Regions from separate parts of the Sinorhizobium sp. 7-81 genome, predicted to be linked through region 2. Evidence: predicted binding sites of a transcription regulator. Region 2 holds the regulator's gene; each other region holds the start of a gene.

Region 1 (4,780 bases), on a different contig from region 2:
TCACCCGCCGCCTTCAAAACGTCGACCAACGCGTCCAACCAAAGCGTTCCTCGGCTCACTATCGTCTCCTCATCAACACATAAAGATATCTTTATGTAATTTGCGAGACGCGTGCAAGCGAATTTGCGCGGAAAGACAATGGAATGGCGCGCGGAAGATAGCTGGGACGGCGGAAAATCTCCGCCATCATCGAATGCGACGAGGCCGCACTCCTGTCGGGACCCAAGCCGGGCCATCCACGCTCATTCCCGTGCAAGGCACAGGAATTCAGCCACGGCGCGTCGGCGCTGTGGCTGGCTTCAAGCGGGCTGAGCCTAGGAGAGCGGTACGGAACAGCAACGCGTTTTCTGCGCCCAGGACTTGGGCGTGCTGCATTCCTGTGACGAGCACCGATGAGCAGGCGAAAGCGCAACGATCCGTTGCACGGGAAACCTGCCCCGTCTGCGCTCTCCTCGACCGCTCAGGCCTCAGCGCGTCAGGCGCTTATAGGTCACCCGCTTCGGATTGACCGAATCCGGGCCGAGGCGCCGGATCTTGTCCTTTTCGTAGTCCTCGAAATTGCCTTCGAACCATTCGACATGGCTGTCGCCCTCAAAGGCGAGGATATGGGTCGCAAGACGGTCGAGGAACATGCGGTCGTGGCTGATGATGACGGCGCAGCCGGCGAAGTTTTCGAGCGCGTCCTCGAGCGCCGCCAGCGTTTCGGTATCGAGGTCGTTTGTCGGTTCGTCGAGCAGGATGACGTTGCCGCCGGCCTTCAGCATCTTGGCGAGGTGCACGCGGTTGCGCTGGCCGCCGGAGAGCGTACCGACCTTCTGCTGCTGGTCGCCGCCCTTGAAGTTGAAGGACGAGCAGTAGGCGCGCGAGTTGACCTCGTGCTTGCCGAGCTTGATGACGTCGTTGCCGCCGGAGATTTCCTCCCAGACAGTCTTGCTTCCGTCGAGCGCGTCGCGGCTCTGGTCGACATAGCCGAGCTGGACGCTGTCGCCGATGCGGACCGCGCCTTCGTCGGGCTGTTCCTGGCCGGTGATCATGCGGAAGAGCGTCGTCTTGCCGGCGCCGTTCGGACCGATGACACCGACGATGCCGCCGGGCGGCAGTTTGAAGTTCAGGCCTTCGATCAGCAACTGGTCGTCATAGCCCTTGGAGATGTTTTCCGCCTCGATCACCACCTGGCCGAGACGCTCGCCGACCGGAATGATGATCTGCGCGTCGCCTGGACGCCGGTCGGCCGCCGCCTTGACCAGCTCGTCATAAGCACGGATACGCGCCTTCGACTTTGCCTGGCGGGCCTTCGGGCTCGAAGCGATCCACTCCTGCTCGCGGCTGATTGCCTTCTGGCGAGTGGCCTCTTCGCGACCCTCCTGCGCCATGCGCTTGGACTTCGCCTGCAGATAGGCGGAATAATTGCCCTCGTAGGGAATGCCGCGGCCGCGGTCGAGTTCGAGGATCCAGCCGGTGACGTTGTCGAGGAAGTAGCGGTCGTGGGTGATCATCAGCACGGCGCCGGGATATTCGCGCAGGTGCTTTTCGAGCCAGGCGATCGTCTCGGCGTCGAGATGGTTGGTCGGTTCGTCGAGCAGAAGGAGATCCGGCTGCGAGAGCAGCAGCTTGCAGAGCGCGACGCGGCGCTTCTCACCGCCCGAGAGATTGGTGACCTCCGCATCGCCCGGCGGGCAGCGCAACGCGTCCATCGCCATTTCCACCTGGCTGTCCAGATCCCAGAGATTCTGGCTGTCGATGACGTCCTGGAGCTTTGCGCCTTCTTCCGCCGTCTCGTCGGAATAGTTCATCATCAGCTCGTTGTAGCGGTCGAGGATAGCCTTCTTGGCGGCAACGCCTTCCATGACGTTCTCGAGCACCGTCTTCTGTGCATCGAGCTGCGGTTCCTGCGGCAGATAGCCGACGGTCGCGCCCTCGGCGACCCAGGCTTCGCCGGTATATTCATGGTCGAGGCCGGCCATGATCCTGAGAACCGTCGACTTACCGGCGCCGTTGGGGCCGAGAATACCGATCTTCGCGTCCGGATAGAACGACAGGTGGATGTTCTCCAGGACCTTCTTGTTGCCGTAGGCCTTGTTGAGCCCGGCCATGTGATAGATGAACTGACGTGCCATAAAGGAATGCTCCGCATCGGAAGGGAAATTTGCCCGCTATGTAGGCGAATTATGGTGGCGGGGCAATCCGCCAAAGGCCCCGCCCCGCCATTCCCTCCCCATAGGCTACCCGTCACGGATCAGCCACGACCGGCAGCGTCGGCGATCCCCTTGGCGCATTTGAACTCTGTCGGTCCGGCCGCCTGGATCAGGCTTTTAAGGGCGTCCTTGCCCGCGAGATCTCCGGAAAGCCCGATGGTGAGGCCGGTGATGACGCTGCGGCCCTCCACCGTCTGACAACGCATGCGCACCCGGTCACCAGCACCGGCGCCGAAGCTCCGGTCAAAAGCCTGCTTGATCTCACTTTCGCCGATCTCGGAACCGACCTTTTCAGCAAAAAGGGCCTGCACCGCGGACGAGTTCAGTTCATCGAGGAGACGCAGTTGCAGCTTGAAGTAATCCTCGGCCTTTGCCGCCTGGCACGTGCCGCTCTGCAGCCACTGGTGGCGATCGAGGCCGGATTTGACGCCGGGCATGGCGACAAGCAGACGGGCTGCAGGCTCGTCGGCCATCGCAAGCTTCGGCAGGTCCAGCCAATCGCCCTTGCGGTCGCGCGCCTTAAGCTCCGCCTCGACGCCGCAGTAGCTTTTCTTCAGCGGCCAAAGCCCGTGCAGCGAGAAATGCGTCGCATCGAAACGGTCGGCCGTCTGGTCCACGCATTCCTTGCGGGTGGGTCGCGTCTCGCAAAATCCCGGCTGCCAGCTCACCGCCAGCACATATTGCGTCTTGTCGGAGCTTGTCGCCCCCGCAGTTTCGTCCGTCGACACGTCCTCGGCTGCGGCAAGGGACGACAGTCCCAGCCCCAGAATGAGCGTCGCAACCCTCGTAAGATTCGTTACCGCCTTCGCCCGCATTTCAGATAGCCTCCTACAAGAAAACAAAACGAGAACAAATATCGACAAAAGCGCGAAAATTGCAACCCCTAATCCTCATTTCCGGATTCGTTGTGACCTCATGCGCAACAAGCAACAAGCAGTGATTGCCTTTGCGGCCCAAATCGATTTGATATCCGGCGGAGCATTTTTCCGCTGGAAAGTGTTTCCGGTTTTTGCGCAACCGGCGTCCTCTGTTGGGCGCACACGAGAGTCTGACGAATGTTCCGGGGGCATGCATGTTCGGGCAGGTGAGGACGCATCAGAGCCCGACGGGTGCCGCGCTCGGGTGGCGCCATTTCGCCACCTCTGCCGAGCCGAAGGGCATTCTCATCGTCAGCCACGGGCTCGCCGAACATTCCGGCCGCTATGCGCGCTTCGCCGAAGCGATGGCGGCACACGGATTTCACGTCTACGCGCATGACCACCGCGGCCACGGTGAGAGCCGGGCGCCGGACGCGCCGCTTGCAACCTTCGCGCATCGCGACGGAACGGAGAAGGTCATAGCGGACCTGCGGGCAATGCGCGAGATGGCCGCCGCCAGCCACCGGGGCCTGCCGATCGTTCTCTTCGGCCATTCGATGGGCGGCCTCATCGCGCTCAACGCCGCCGAAAGCGATCCCGAGCTCTACGACGCTCTCGCCGTCTGGAATTCCAATTTCCGCCCGGGCCTCGCCGGCCGAGGCGGTCAGGCGGTGCTGGCGATCGAGAGGATGCTGAAAGGCTCGGACGTGCCGAGCCCGCTGCTCACGAAGCTCACCTTCGGCGCCTGGAGCAAGGCGATTGCCGATCGGAGGACCGATTTCGACTGGCTGTCGCGCGACGAAAGTGAAGTCGCCAAATACGTGACCGATCCTCTCTGCGGTTTCGATGCCACGGTGTCGCTGTGGATCGACGTGTTCAAATTCGCCTTCGCCGGCGCCCGCGCGGACCGGCTGGCACGGCTGCACGTAAATCTGCCTGTCCATCTCGTCGGCGGCAGCGCCGATCCTTCGACCTTCAACGGTGCCGCCATTCGCTGGCTGGCCGGGCGGATGAAGGCGCGCGGCATGACCGATGTCACGGTTACGATCCACGACGGCATGCGCCACGAGACGCTCAACGAGATCGGCCGGGAGAAGGCGACGGAAGACTTCGCCGCCTGGTGCCTCAAGGCCGTCGACAGGAAGCGCTGAAACGGAAGATCATGACCGACCTCTCGCTGCCCAAAATCGCCACCGATCATAGCCGCGTCTCCTACGGCCTGACGCTGATGGTCATCGCCGTTCTGATCTCGCCGCTGATCGACATTTTTGCCAAGCTGGCGATTGCCACGGTTCCGTCGGCGGAAATCACCGCCGCTCGCTTCCTGCTGCAGGTTGTCTTCATCCTGCCGGTCGTCCTTGTCCGACGTACCCTCTTTGACCTTACCTGGCGCAAGACTGCGCTGCATGCGCTGCGCGGCGGCCTGCTGGTGCTGACCATGCTCTCCTTCATCACCACGTTGAAGGTAATGGAGGTGGCCGACGCGATCGCGATCTTCTTCGTCGAACCGATCATCCTCACCATTCTCGGCAGTATCTTCCTGAAGGAGACAATCGGCTGGCGCCGTTATACGGCCTGTGCGGTCGGCTTCTTCGGCGCATTGCTCGTCATCCAGCCGAGCATGCAGGAAGTCGGCCTGATTGCGCTTCTGCCGATCGTCGCCGCCTTCGGCCTCGCCGTATTCCTGCTGGTCACCCGCATGGTCGCGCAGAACGAGGATCCCTGGTC
Region 2 (4,780 bases):
GGTAGCAGCTGCCGTTTTCAGGAAACCAACAATTGTTGGATTTTCAATCGACTGGAGGAGTGGCCGAGCGGTTTAAGGCACCGGTCTTGAAAACCGGCGTGCGTGAAAGCGTACCGTGGGTTCGAATCCCACCTCCTCCGCCAGCTGTCGCCGATTGCCGTCTATAGGTCGATACCGCCGCCGATCACCGCATTCTAGAGAACCGCCGATTCTACGCTAAACGCGATATGTCTTGGAGACTAGTTCAGCGCAATCAGGCAGCTTACGACCCCAAAAATGGATCGGACCTGTCGGCGCAGTCCGTTGGGGGTATCGTGCGACTAAGCAGGAACGTATGTCAGCCTAATCGTGTCCTCGCCAACGGGATCGGCGGAAACAAGGCGGAGCGGCGGCCGTGGGCCGGCAAAGAATGGCTTGCCGCGGCCAAGCACGATGGGTTGGAAGTAGAGTCGGTACTCATCGATAAGACCAAGGTCGGTTAGGCTTCGTGCCAGGTCTGGTCCGGAAACGGCAATCTCTCCAACGAGCCGAGCCTTCAGACTACGTATCACCGCCTCGATGTTATCATCGACAAGTGTGGCGTTGGGGCCGACTGACTTCAACGAGCGCGATACGACCCACTTCGGTTGGCGCCGCCACGCCGCCGCGAACTCGTGTTGCTCCTCACTCCATTCAGGACGGTCTTCGTCCCAGTAACGCATGGTCTCGTACATGCGACGGCCGTACACACTGCCGGTCAGGTCGCGCACGTGCTCTATCCAGTGACGAAAGAGCGCGGGACCTGTCCGCAGTTCCAGGTGGTCGACGTAACCGTCCAAGGACTGGTTCATTCCGAAGACAAGCTTTGCCATGGCTGCTAAATCTCCACCCCAAGGCCTTCACGATAGTACGAGCAGCGTGATGCGGAAAGTGAAGTCGGGCGCAAACTGCGCGCCGCGTCGTCGGTCTGATGAATAACCGCGCCCCGTTTACCACCGAGTGCTGCCATTCGCTCGTAGGTCTATCCAGGAGAGTGATGGAGGGTTATGGCCTCGATGAGCGAGTTCATCGGACTTGTGCGGCAGTACGCATCGAGCTCGCGACAGGTTCGCTCGTCGAGATCTAATATCCGGCCAACTTGATATCCACGAGCTCGTGCCGCCGCAGTGGGACTGATCTTCCACTCCGACGTCTCGATTCCCGTAGCGAGCCAAATCCTGATCCAGGAAATAACAGCAGCCACGCGCGCGAGTTCCGGGGCTCTCACCAGGCTCGTGGAGATAGAGCACGGCATCGACTAGCGATGTCCCGCCCCCTGGCGATCCGAGGGGCTCCGGTCGTTACGGCTAAGCGACGGTCGTCGTGGCGGTGTCGACGACCTCAAAGTCGTGGGTGATCGTGGCCGTCTTGGCGAGCATCGCCGACGCCGAGCAATATTTCTCGATGGACAGCGCAATGGCTCGCTCGACCTTGTTCGCCGCCAGGCTGCGCCCCTTGACCACGAAGTGGAGATGAATGCGAGTGAACACTTTCGGATCCTGCGCAGCACGCTCCGCGTCGATCTCGACGACGCAGTCCTCGATCGCCTCGCGGCCCTTTTCGAGGATGTGAACGACATCGTAGGCCGAGCAACCCCCAGTGCCGATCAGCACCATCTCCATCGGGCTCGGGCCAGGTGTTTTTCCCTCCGTCCCGAATGCTGTCCCAAGCACAACCTTGTGCCCACTCCCGGACTCGCCAAGAAACGTCCGGCCTTCAACCCATTTGATGCGTGCCTTCATGAGATTCACCTATTACCACCACGTACCATCATAGTCCTGCAGACGTTCATGATCTGCAACATTCGACGTCCCTGGCGCAAAGTCGCGAAAATTCACGGAATTTTAGGTACTTGCGGAACACATATGGAACAGATAGTGTCTGTTCTTGATTTGTTTCGCGACTCTGGAGTGACGCGCCATGCTAACCCGCAAGCAACAGGAATTGCTTCTGTTCATTCACGAACGGATGAAGGAATCCGGGGTGCCGCCGTCCTTCGACGAGATGAAAGATGCACTGGACCTCGCCTCCAAGTCAGGCATCCATCGGTTAATCACCGCGCTTGAAGAACGCGGTTTCATTCGCCGCCTTCCTAACCGGGCGCGAGCACTCGAAGTCATCAAGCTGCCTGAAGCCTATGCGACGAGTGCGCAGCCTCGGCGTGGCTTCTCGCCAAGCGTGATCGAAGGTAGCCTGGGTAAGCCACCCGCGGCGCCTGCGGCCACTGCGAAGTCGGCGCCACCGAGTGATTCTGCAACGGTGTCGGTGCCGGTCATGGGACGAATCGCAGCCGGTGTTCCGATTTCCGCGATCCAGAACAACACGCATGATATTTCGGTACCGGTCGAGATGATCGGCAACGGCGAACATTACGCGCTTGAGATCAAGGGCGACTCGATGATCGAAGCGGGTATCTTCGACGGCGACACCGTGATCATTCGCAACACAAGCACAGCCAATCCCGGCGACATCATCGTGGCACTCGTCGACGATGAAGAGGCAACGCTCAAGCGGTTCCGCAGGAAGGGCGCATCGATTGCGCTCGAGGCCGCCAACCCGGCTTATGAGACGCGGATTTTCGGACCGGACCGCGTCAAGATCCAGGGCAAACTCGTCGGGCTCATTCGCCGTTATCACTAGTTGAGGACAGCCAGTCGCTTGGCGACCGCTCTGCCTGCGCCATCACGTCAATCGCCCGATGCGCGGCATGGCGACCCCGGAAAGCATTGCAGAGGGAATTGCCACGCTTCGCCGTCGGGCCGACGGGCAGACACATTGCCGTAGAGACCGACGTGTCGGCGGCGACAGTAAGCCGGGCGCTCAGGCGAGTGGGTCTTGCGCGGCTGAAGGATATCAGCCGGCCGAGCCGATGCGCCGCTACGAACGCGAAAAGCCCGGCGAGATGATCCACATCGACATTAAGACGCTCAGGCGCTTCGATCGCGTCGGCCACCGGATCACCGGTGACCGCACTCGCCAATCGGCAGGCTCGGCATGACCGAGGGCAACCTCTTGAGGCGCCACACCTAGCCGACCCGGCGGGTGGCGTCCGTCGTCGCTACGGTGCGTGTCGTTCCGGCTGCACCACCGAACCAGGCAGCGAGGGCGCCTACAACAAGCGATAGGAAGCCCAGGAGCGCTCCACTGGAAACGACGGTGGCGGCCGTGTCGGCGGCTTCGGTCGCCTGCTGCTTGGCGCGTTCCACCGAAGCCTTGTAGCTTTCCTCGTACTCTTGAACCTGGGTGCGCGCTTGGTCCACCGGAATGCTCTGAGCCCTCGCGATGGCGTCGGCAGCGCGATTTCGGGCTTCTTCCGCAGTCGCTTCGTCGCCAGTGACGGCCGCACGCACGGCGGCAACTGCAGCATCGCGAAGAGCTGCGGGATCGTTGCCCCCGGTCGCGCTTCTGATCTGCCGTTCGATATCGGCCATTGGATCGACGGATGTCGCGACGGCAGGTGCCGCGGCAGTCGTGGCTATGGCGGCAGTCCTTCCAACGCCCCCGATGATGCCACTCAAACCGCTGAAGGCGCCGCCGACCACAGCGCCGACCGAGGTCGTCAGCAGATAGAGAACGACCAGTGTCGTGACGGCCCAACTGGTCAGTCCATGGTAACTTCCTGTCACCCTGCTGGGACGGCCTGAAACCCTGCTTGCGACATATCCGCCGACGAACGCCGCGACGATGCCCGAGATAACGAACCAGAGACCTCCTGCAATCGAAAACGTACTCGCGTTCGGATTGTCGGCGGTTGTCGGATCAATTACCGCGGCTCCAATTCCAACGCCCAAGAGGTTCAGTAGAAACTGCACCGCAAGCGCGAGCGCCACGCCGGCAAATACCGCTCCCCAAGAAATTTGGTTAACGGCGGCGCTCGCCGAAAGATCGGAGACGTAATCGGTCTCACGGGCGTGGTGAACGGCGACAGGTTCGCTCATTGACATATTCCTCCCGGATGCTCACGCGCTTCCCGCTCAAACCGTGGATGCTCGAAACTGTTCCCCGGGACAACCAATGATCCCCGACGGAGGCATGCGAGGCGCGTTACCGCCTGAGCGGGCGAAATAGCAAACTCAAATATGCCTGCGTCATCCGCCCACTTCTTGATGTGCTTGAATGAAGGGCGCCGGCGCTTTCAACCATCCGTCCACGTGCGATGTTCGACTTCGGCGACAAGCGGGCTGCATCGAGATCGCACCCTTTTGCCTCAGCGACGTTGCCGGTGTCGGTCCTGATTTCGTCGAACAATTCGCACACCTTCACCGATTCCCGATCACTGCAGCCGGTTGCTCAAGACCATGTAAACGAGGTTATCGCCCCTTGCACGCCGCCAGCGGCAGGTGACGGATCGCGGCCCGATATGGTGGATGGCTCATATCCTACGATCACGAACGTCTCGGCGCCGGGATGAGATCTTTGACACCGGTCGTTTCGGGATGCTTCGAGCCATGCTCGCAAGCGACGGGAAGAATTCCTTCCCGTCCGCCTCCACCTCTTTCGAAAGCGCGCGCCTTGCAAGGTGCGCCATCGCCCGCATCAATTGGGGCGGCGCCGCCAGCAAATTGTTGACATTGAGCAATGGCGAAAGCGGGAACAGACTGCCACACCTGCCCGCAAGTGGCAGATGACGCGATTTCGCGCGGAAAATTGTGCAATCAAGTGGATGATGTGGCTTTGGAGGCCTCGCCCGGAATTGAACCGGGGTACAAGGATTTGCAGTCCTCTGCGTCACCACTCCGCCACGAGGCCTCTCACGCTCGAT
Region 3 (4,780 bases), 270 kb from region 2:
CGAGCCCTTCTGTGCCACATGCGTACCGAGCACCTCGCGCAGCGCCTCGTGCAGCAGGTGGGTCGCGGAGTGATTGGAGCGAAGACGGGTGCGACGCGCATGATCGACGGTCAGCGCCGCGGCCTCGCCGGTCTTCACGCTGCCTTCGGCGACAACGCAATAGTGGACGAAAAGCCCCTCGCCCCGCTTCTGGGTATCCGTGACCATCAGCTTGCCGGTCTCGGTCGTAATGACGCCGGTGTCGCCCATCTGGCCGCCGGATTCGCCATAGAAAGGCGTCTGGTTGGGGATCACCTGAATGCTCTCGCCCTTGGCGGCGGATTGGACCACCGTGCCATCTCGAACGATCGCCTGGATCACACCCTCGGCGGACTCCGTGTCATAGCCGAGGAATTCGGTCGCGCCGTGCTTCTCCTTGAGTTCGAACCAGATCGTCTCGGTCGCGGCTTCGCCCGATCCAGCCCAGTTGGCTCGCGCTTCCGCCTTCTGCCGTTCCATGGCTGCCGAGAAAGCGTCGGTGTCGACCGTGATGCCCTTGGCGCGCAGCGCGTCCTGCGTCAGGTCGAGCGGGAAGCCATAGGTGTCGTAGAGCTTGAAGGCAGTCTCGCCGTTGAACTGGTCGCCCTCGGAAAGATCTGCCGAGGCTTCGGAAAGAAGGTTAAGACCGCGCTCCAGCGTCTTGCGGAAGCGCTTCTCTTCCAGCTTCAGCGTTTCGGAGATCAGCGCTTCGGCGCGGGCGAGCTCCGGATAGGCGCGGCCCATCTGCTCGACGAGCGCCGGCAGGAGCTTCCACATCAACGGCTCCTGAGCGCCGAGCAACTGTGCGTGGCGCATGGCGCGGCGCATGATGCGGCGCAGCACATAACCGCGCCCTTCATTCGAGGGCAGCACACCGTCGGCGATCAGGAAGGCGGAGGAACGCAGATGATCGGCGATGACTCGGTGACTTGCGCGCCGGTCGCCTTCCGCCCTTACGCCGGTTGCCTCTTCGGAGGCAGCAATCAATGCGCGGAACAGGTCGATGTCATAATTGTCGTGTTGGCCCTGGAGGACGGCGGCGACGCGTTCCAGTCCCATGCCGGTATCGATCGACGGGCGCGGCAGGTCGACGCGCTCTTCCTTGGTGATCTGCTCGTACTGCATGAAAACGAGGTTCCAGATCTCGATGAAGCGGTCACCATCCTCTTCGGCCGATCCGGGCGGTCCGCCCCAGATATGCTCGCCGTGATCGTAGAAGATCTCCGAGCACGGGCCGCACGGTCCGGTATCGCCCATCGCCCAGAAATTATCGCTGGTCGGAATGCGGATGATCCGGTCGTCGCTGAAGCCGGCGATCTTCTTCCAGAGGCCGAAGGCTTCGTCGTCGGTGTGGTAGACAGTCACCAGCAGGCGCTTGGCATCGAGCCCGTATTCCTTGGTGATGAGGTTCCAGGCAAGCTCGATCGCGCGTTCCTTGAAATAATCGCCGAACGAGAAGTTGCCGAGCATCTCGAAGAAGGTGTGGTGCCGGGCCGTGTAGCCGACATTGTCGAGGTCATTGTGCTTGCCGCCGGCGCGCACGCACTTCTGCGCGGTCGCGGCCGTCGAATAGGGGCGCTGCTCCAGGCCGGTGAAGACGTTCTTGAACTGCACCATGCCGGCATTGGTGAACATCAATGTCGGGTCATTGCGCGGCACGAGTGGGCTTGACGGCACGATCTCGTGGCCGTTCTTGCGGAAATAGTCGAGAAACATCGACCGAATTTCATTCACGCCGCTCATTTTGCGTCCTATCTGTGCACCATTCCCGGTCGCCGCACCATTCGGGCCGCGCACCGCCATCTCAAACCCCGCGTCTGTCCGTGACAGTCGCGCCCGCCAACGCCCTCAGCCGCCGGAACCACAGGCTTTTATCTTCCGTCTATCACGCTGTCCAGACGGCAGCAAAAAACCGGCCGTCCGAAGGAACGACCGGCTCTATTTAAAACTTGCCGCCTCAGATCTTACATTTCGGCCGCTGCGTCGCCGTCGTCATCGCTCTCCGGTCCACCGTTCTCCAGGAACTTGTCGGCGATCAGGCCGGCATTCTGCCGCAGAGCCATCTCGATCTCGCGCAGAAGATCGGGATTATCACGCAAGAAAAGTTTCGCGTTCTCCCGACCCTGGCCGAGGCGCTGACTGTTGTAGGAAAACCAGGCGCCGGACTTCTCGACGATGCCGGCCTTGACACCAAGATCGATGAGCTCGCCGGTCTTGGAAACGCCCTCGCCATACATGATGTCGAACTCCACCTGCTTGAAGGGAGGCGCCATCTTGTTCTTGACGACCTTGACGCGGGTCTGGTTGCCGACGACTTCCTCGCGCTCCTTGACCGAGCCGATGCGGCGGATATCGAGGCGCACCGATGCATAGAACTTCAGCGCGTTGCCGCCCGTCGTCGTTTCCGGCGAACCGAACATGACGCCAATCTTCATGCGGATCTGGTTGATGAAGATCACCATGCAGTTGGACTTGGAGATCGAAGCGGTCAGCTTGCGCAGCGCCTGGCTCATCAGGCGGGCCTGCATGCCTGGCAGGCTGTCGCCCATTTCGCCTTCGATTTCAGCGCGCGGCACAAGGGCTGCAACCGAATCGACGACGAGAACGTCAATCGCGCCGGAACGGACCAGCGTGTCGGTGATTTCGAGCGCCTGTTCACCGGTGTCCGGCTGCGAGATCAGGAGGTTTTCGAGATCGACGCCGAGCTTGCGTGCATAGACCGGATCGAGCGCATGTTCGGCATCGACGAAGCCGCAGATGCCGCCCTTCTTCTGCGCTTCCGCAATGGTCTGCAGCGCCAGCGTCGTCTTGCCCGAGCTTTCCGGACCATAGATTTCAACGATGCGCCCCTTCGGCAGGCCGCCGATGCCGAGCGCGATATCGAGGCCGAGCGAACCGGTCGAAACAGTTTCGATCTCGATTACGCTGTCCTTCGCGCCGAGCTTCATGATCGATCCCTTGCCGAACGACCGTTCGATCTGGGAGAGAGCCGCTTCAAGTGCCTTGCTTTTATCCACCGATTTGTCCTCTACGAGCCGCAAAGAGTTTTGTGCCATTTGGTCCCACCTTTAGGTTATTGGAGCTATCGAGGCAATGAAGCCGCCGCAGGAGTTTTTGTACATGTTTTGTTCCGCTTTGGCAACAGAGTGGCAACCAATTGAATGGTAATGATTATTTTCGTTGCGTTCGATTCTTGTTCACGGACATTGTACCACATTTCCACAGGCCATGCCGGACCGCGGTGAGGTTTGGCGATACCGGCGCGATTCGCGACCGTGCCGCGTCTGTGATTTTGGATTGAAGCAGCCCAAAGAGGAGCTTTTATGAAACAACGGGAAATCGCCGTATTCGGCGGCGCCCACATCGACCGCCGCGGCCGCATCCGCGGCGTCACTGCTCCCGGCGCGAGCAATCCCGGCTGGTGGTTCGAGGAAGCAGGCGGCGGCGGCTTCAATGCGGCGAGAAACCTTGCCCGCCTTGGTTGCCGCGTACGAATGATCAGCCCGCGTGGTGGCGACGCCGCAGGCGAAATGGTGGCGGCGGCCGCGGCCGCGGCGGGTGTGATCGATTGCGCCTTCACCTTTCTCGACCGGAAGACGCCGAGCTATACCGCGATCCTCGAAAACGACGGCAATCTCGTCATCGCGCTTGCCGATATGGATCTCTACCAGTTGTTTTCGCCGCGCCGGCTGCAACAGCGCGCAATGCGCGAGATATTGGCGGCAAGCGACCTGGTGCTGATGGATGCGAATCTGCCTGAAGAAACGCTCGCCGCACTGGTCAGCCTGGCTTCCAGTGACGGCCGGCTTGTTGCCGGCATCGCTGTGTCGCCGGCAAAGGTGACCCGCTTCAGGAAATGCCTGTCAGGACTGAATTTTCTGTTCATGAACGAGGCCGAAGCACGTGCCCTGACCGAAACTGACGCCGGCCAGCCCGAAAACTGGCCACCGCTGTTGCGGGAGGCCGGCCTCGCAGGCGGCGTCGTGACGCGTGGCCGCGGCGCTGCTGTCGCCTTCGACCGCGAAGAGGCCTGCCTCGTCGTACCGCCCGCCCTTCCGGCGCTTGCGGACGTCACCGGAGCCGGCGACGCATTGGCGTCGGGCTTCCTGACAGCGCGGCTTTCGGGTCTCGATCTCGGCAGATGCCTGCGCCACGGCATTGCCGCCGCCAACATAACGCTTCGTTCGCCGTCCGCCGTCTCGGAAGAGATGTCCGCGAGCAATCTCGAACAGGCGCTGGCCCTTGTGCCGGCTCCGCAAATGCTGTCATGAGAAATGACAGCCGAGCTCCGAGCGAGGAAAGGTCTGAGCGGTTTGCCGGCCCCACCTCGTTCCAACATTATTAGAAGCGATCGCGATCCCGGCTGATTCAGCCCGACACATCGCGATTAAAGGGAAAGATCATGACAAAGCCCTCCTCCCCGTCCCTGCCGATGGAATATTCCGATGAAGTCGCGGCCGCCAAGGCGCGCGGAGCGCCGATCGTCGCGCTGGAATCGACGATCATCACGCATGGAATGCCCTATCCCGGCAATCTCAACATGGCCCGGAGCGTCGAGGCGATCATCCGCGAACAGGGGGCAGTACCGGCAACGATTGCCGTGATCCACGGTGTCCTCCACATTGGCCTCGATAGCGCGAAGCTGGAGGCGCTTTCGAAGACGGAAGGCGCCATGAAGCTGTCGCGCGCTGATCTCGCTTTCGCCATCGCCGAGCGTCGCACGGGCGCTACGACCGTCGCCGCGACGATGATCGCCGCCGCG

Evidence for each region. The regulator LexA, encoded in region 2, represses DNA repair genes until DNA is damaged. The targets are predictions, from matches to a motif close to TGTTCNNNNTGTGTTCNG.
Region 1: the regulator LexA is predicted to act here: its motif matches at 3,030-3,047, upstream of QN224_RS16715 (ribonuclease).
Region 3: the regulator LexA is predicted to act here: its motif matches at 3,134-3,151, upstream of recA (recombinase RecA).

What each region holds. Positions count from the first base shown of each region.
Region 1 is NZ_JASKLT010000004.1:159,462-164,241, forward strand. It holds gene QN224_RS16705 (metalloregulator ArsR/SmtB family transcription factor) at 1-62, opposite strand, end outside; gene ettA (energy-dependent translational throttle protein EttA) at 468-2,117, opposite strand; gene QN224_RS16715 (ribonuclease) at 2,237-3,010, opposite strand; gene QN224_RS16720 (alpha/beta hydrolase) at 3,268-4,203, shown strand; gene QN224_RS16725 (DMT family transporter) at 4,215-4,780, shown strand, end outside.
Region 2 is NZ_JASKLT010000003.1:159,950-164,729, reverse strand. It holds tRNA gene QN224_RS13435 (tRNA-Ser) at 54-143, shown strand; gene QN224_RS13430 (dihydrofolate reductase family protein) at 321-851, opposite strand; gene QN224_RS13425 (OsmC family protein) at 1,326-1,760, opposite strand; gene lexA (transcriptional repressor LexA) at 1,939-2,658, shown strand; partial or broken gene QN224_RS13415 (IS481 family transposase) at 2,765-3,001, shown strand; gene QN224_RS13410 (PhnA-like protein) at 3,045-3,956, opposite strand; tRNA gene QN224_RS13405 (tRNA-Cys) at 4,694-4,767, opposite strand.
Region 3 is NZ_JASKLT010000003.1:433,356-438,135, forward strand. It holds gene alaS (alanine--tRNA ligase) at 1-1,761, opposite strand, end outside; gene recA (recombinase RecA) at 1,983-3,074, opposite strand; gene QN224_RS14685 (carbohydrate kinase family protein) at 3,342-4,289, shown strand; gene QN224_RS14690 (pseudouridine-5'-phosphate glycosidase) at 4,421-4,780, shown strand, end outside.